Regions from separate parts of the Emticicia sp. TH156 genome, predicted to be linked through region 2. Evidence: riboswitches for the same ligand, from Rfam matches in the RefSeq annotation. Region 2 holds a riboswitch; the other holds the start of a gene.
What was found. Region 2 has a riboswitch for S-adenosylmethionine ahead of metK (methionine adenosyltransferase). Riboswitches for the same ligand answer to the same signal wherever they lie in the genome.
Positions count from the first base shown of each region.

Region 1: linked by a shared signal. The riboswitch ahead of metX (homoserine O-acetyltransferase) and the one ahead of metK (methionine adenosyltransferase) in region 2 are both predicted to bind S-adenosylmethionine.

Region 1 covers NZ_PKRS01000010.1:147,394-149,802, reverse strand. Annotated here, with positions in the region: gene C0V77_RS18555 (mechanosensitive ion channel family protein) at 1-319, shown strand, start outside; gene C0V77_RS18550 (SDR family NAD(P)-dependent oxidoreductase) at 338-1,090, shown strand; SAM riboswitch class I at 1,310-1,429, shown strand; gene metX (homoserine O-acetyltransferase) at 1,550-2,409, shown strand, end outside.
Region 2 covers NZ_PKRS01000002.1:372,334-374,742, reverse strand. Annotated here, with positions in the region: gene C0V77_RS05560 (C40 family peptidase) at 231-758, shown strand; SAM-I-IV-variant riboswitch at 1,020-1,135, shown strand; gene metK (methionine adenosyltransferase) at 1,198-2,409, shown strand, end outside.

The DNA of each region.
Region 1 (2,409 bases), on a different contig from region 2:
GTTTTTTGTAAGGTTGCAGCTGGATACACCCATACATGAGGTGAAAAAAGTGATGGAAGATGTACAAAGCCTGCTCGATAATCATGAAAACATAAGTACCGGGGCTCATGTTAAGCTAGACACCATTGGTGAGTACTCGATAAATGTATTGGTTGTGTTTATGGCGGCAACTGCCGATTACTGGGAAAGCAAGAGTATCCGTGAAGATATCAACCTGGGTATTATGAACATACTGGATAAGCACCAGTTAGAGCTGGCCATGCCTACTACCACACTAACCAGCCCGGCTGATGAAAAAAATATTGATAACGACTATTAATAAAGCACAGAAAACAATATGGCTCGTATTGCATTAATAACCGGCGCAACTTCTGGCATTGGCAAAGCCACGGCTATTGCTTTTGCTAATAGCGGCATTGATTTAATAATTTGTGGGCGCCGGCAGGAGCGTTTAGACAGTCTGAAAGATTACCTTTCTGCCAAAGTAAAGGTAACCACTTTAAAGTTTGATGTAAGCAATAAAGTAGAGGTGGTTAATGCCATAAATTCATTGCCAGACGAATGGCGGGCAATTGATATTCTGGTTAACAATGCCGGTAATGCACATGGGTTGTCGCCCATTCAGGATGGCGATACGGACGATTGGGATGCCATGATAGACGGCAATGTTCAGGGGCTTTTATATGTTTCCAGGGCAATTATCCCCGGCATGGTAGAGCGCCAGTCAGGTCATATTATTAATCTTAGCTCAGTGGCGGGTAAGTACACCTATGCCAACGGCGCGGTTTATTGCGCTTCAAAAGCAGCTGTTGAAGCCCTCAGTGAGGGTATGAGATTAGACCTTACCCAGCATGGCATAAAAATAACCAATATTGCCCCAGGGGCAGTAGAAACAGAGTTTTCTTTAGTGAGATTCAAAGGAGACAAATTACGTGCCGAAAAGGTATATGAAGGCTTTGAACCCATACAGCCCGAAGATGTGGCCGATGCTATTTTATATGCCGTAAATACCCCGGCCAGGGTAACAATTGCCGACATAGTGCTGTATGCCAAAGCGCAGTCGGCGCCCACAGTTATACACCGAAAATAAAGTAATCTTAAACTTAATTTAATTATCAAGATGGCCTTTTCATTTGGAATGGCCATTTTTTTTGCTGTAAATGAATCCTTATGGCCAGGCTCGTTTTAAGTGCCAAATGGCTTTTTGATGGTTGTGTTTAAAAAAGAATTCAAAATCTTGTTTTCTAACAATTCAAGTCAGATATTTGCAACATCAATTCAAAAGATACTTTCTTGTAGCTCATGGATTGATTTATACAGACGAGAGGAGAGAATAGGCTCTGAGAACCTCGGGCAACCTGTCCCGCTACTTGCGATAAGGTGCCAAAACCTACCGGAAGGTTCAACCAACCATTCGGGCTTATAAACCAATCATAGACAAATCGTTTTAAAATTGGTTTTGTTTGCCGTACTGCCGTAAGGTAGGCTTTTTTTATGTACGCTGAGTTTCTGTATGTCAGAAATCAGGTTGAAGATTTTGTATAAAAAAATGGAGAACCAACAGATATTTCGCTACGAAGAACCTTTTAAACTTGAGTCAGGCCAGTGGCTGCCTGAGTTCCAGCTGGCATATACCACCTTTGGCCAACTAAATGCCGCAATGGATAATGTCATTTGGGTTTGCCATGCTTTTACGGGCAATGCCAACCCAACCGATTGGTGGAATGGCCTGATAGGCGAAAAACGATTGTATAATCCTTCCGAACATTTTATTGTTTGCGCCAATATTCTGGGGTCTCATTATGGGTCTACTAATGCACTCAGCAAAAACCCGGTAACGGGCGAGCCATATTTTCATGATTTCCCTTTTATTACCATCCGAGACGTAGTGCGGTCATTAGACCTGCTCCGCCAGCATCTGGGCATTTATAAAATCAATACCGTACTGGGTGGTTCGTTAGGTGGGCAACAGGCTTTGGAGTGGGCCATTATGCAACCAGAACTAATAGAAAACCTGATTTTGTTTTCAACCAATGCTATTCATTCGCCTTGGGGTATAGCCTTTAACGAGTCGCAAAGAATGGCAATCTCAGCAGACCCAACCTGGACAGAACGTAACTCTAAAGCCGGTATGAACGGCATGAAAGTGGCGCGTTCAATTGCTTTGTTATCTTACCGCAATTATGCTACCTATAACCGTACGCAGTCGAGGGATGAAGGGCAGGTTGACTTTTTCCGTGCCAATACCTACCAGAATTATCAGGGCGAAAAGCTAGGCAAACGTTTTAATGCTTTTTCTTACTGGACACTCTCCAAGATGTTTGATTCGCATGATGTAGGCAGAGGGCGTGGTAAAGTTGAAGAAGTGCTGGCAACAATACAATCAAAAACACTGGTGATTGGTATATC
Region 2 (2,409 bases):
CATAATTTTAAAGCGAATAAAGATTTTAACTTTTTTTAATGTATAATTTTCCACAAACGTTTTTTTTAAGTGGCAGGCGTTCTATATTTGACTTTATGTTTATCTGACACTATTGATAAATGCTGGTTTAAAGCCGTCGAGTTATTTGCAAAGCATGTTTACTGCTATTGACATTCTAAATAGCAGACCTCAATAATGCCTTGTAATTATTGCTGAACCCAATCAATATTATGCTGAAAAAAATCATATTGAGTTTGTCTTTTTTTGTTGCTGTATGTACTTGTAATGCACAAGAGACCCCTTTTTTGGCTGAAACGCATCAGCCTGAATCTACAGATTCTGAATGCCTTAGTTTAACTGATGAGATTCAGGTATTTGCCAGACAACTATTAGGAACCCGATATAGATATGGCGGCAAAGCTACTCATGGATTTGATTGCTCAGGACTTGTAAATTATGTTTTTGGTTATTTTGGCATACAGGTTGCCCATGCAAGCCGCGATTTATACCGGCTGGGTAATAAAATGAGCATTGAAGAGGCGAAGCCTGGCGATCTGATTTTTTTTCGGACCAGTTCCCGACGGAAGGGGGTGTCTCATGTTGGCATTGTGCTTGAACCTGACGAACATGGCCTGAGATTTATTCATTCTGCTACCAGTAAGGGCGTTATTATAAGTTATTTGAAAGAAAAATATTATAATCTGAGGTTTGTGGGCATACGCAGGGTTATAGATAATGGCAAAGTGGGTAATTCATGATTTTTGCCAAATAATTGTTTAAGAAATTGTTAATTTTCAAAATAAAGAGATGCTTTTTACTAAAAGTATCTCTTTGTTTTTTATAAACTGCGGTTATTTGTAGATTTTAAGTAAAGGTAAAATATCGGCAATGAGGCAGTGTTAATAGATAATTTGTCCAACCAGAAAAGTATTTAAAGATAATTTCGATAAACAAACTAAGTATTATAGATATATTTGCAGATTAATTTTTGCATTTGTTTCACTAATTAGCTTATTTTGCGTAAGTATCAAGAAATTCCCTTATGCGGAAACCCAACCGAGTAGAAACACTACGGTGGTAAAAAGATGCGGGCAGTAGAACTTTCGTTTTCTATTTGTCAAAAACAGTTTCTTTTTCTTTCTGCACAGAGTTTTTGCATACTCTTTTTGAAAAATCATTTAACAAATAACAAGATTTATGGCGTACCTATTTACTTCCGAGTCTGTTTCGGAAGGACACCCCGACAAAGTTGCTGACCAAATTTCTGATGCCCTTATTGATAATTTCCTGGCGTTTGACCCTTCTTCTAAAGTTGCGTGTGAAACGCTGGTTACCACCGGCCAGGTAGTGTTGGCAGGGGAGGTAAAAACCAAAACCTATCTTGACGTGCAAACCATTACGCGCGATGTGATTGCAAAAATTGGTTATACCAAGTCTGAGTATATGTTTGAGGCTAACTCTTGCGGTATTCTTTCGGCTATTCATGACCAGTCAGACGATATAAACCGTGGTGTTGACCGCTCGGCGGATGAAAGAAATTTTGAAGAGAAAGCCGATGCACAAGGTGCCGGAGACCAGGGTATGATGTTTGGCTATGCCACCCGTGAAACCGACAATTATATGCCGCTGGCACTAGACCTGGCACACAAAATTTTGCAGGAGCTGTCGGAGATTCGCCGCGAAAACAAGCGCATCAAGTATCTGCGCCCTGATGCGAAGTCACAGGTTACGATTGAATATGCCGACAACAATAAGCCTATCAGAATAGACACTATCGTTGTGTCAACACAACATGATGATTTTGCCGCTGATGAGGCCATGCTAGCCACAATAAGAAAAGATATTATTAGTTACGTAATACCACGTGTAAAGGCAAAATTGAAGCCTTCTTTACGTAAATTGTTTAACGACCAGATTACCTACCATATTAACCCGACTGGTAAGTTTGTAATCGGCGGGCCGCATGGAGATACCGGTCTGACAGGCCGTAAGATTATTGTAGATACCTATGGCGGCAAAGGTGCACATGGTGGTGGGGCATTCTCTGGCAAGGACCCGTCTAAAGTTGACCGTTCGGCTGCTTATGCAACGCGCCATATTGCCAAAAACCTGGTGGCAGCCGGTGTTTGTGACGAAGTGCTGGTGCAGGTATCTTATGCCATTGGGGTTGCCAAGCCTTGTGGTGTTTATGTAGATACTTACGACACAGCAAAAGTTAAAGGCGCCAACGGCAAAAAGCTATCTGATGGTGAAATAGCCAGAATAGTTGAGAAAGTATTTGATATGCGCCCTTTTGCCATTGAGCAACGCCTGAAATTACGAAACCCAATATACTCTGAAACCGCTGCTTATGGCCACATGGGTCGCGAGTCTAAGTGGGTAACAAAAGTTTTTAAAGGACCAGAAGGC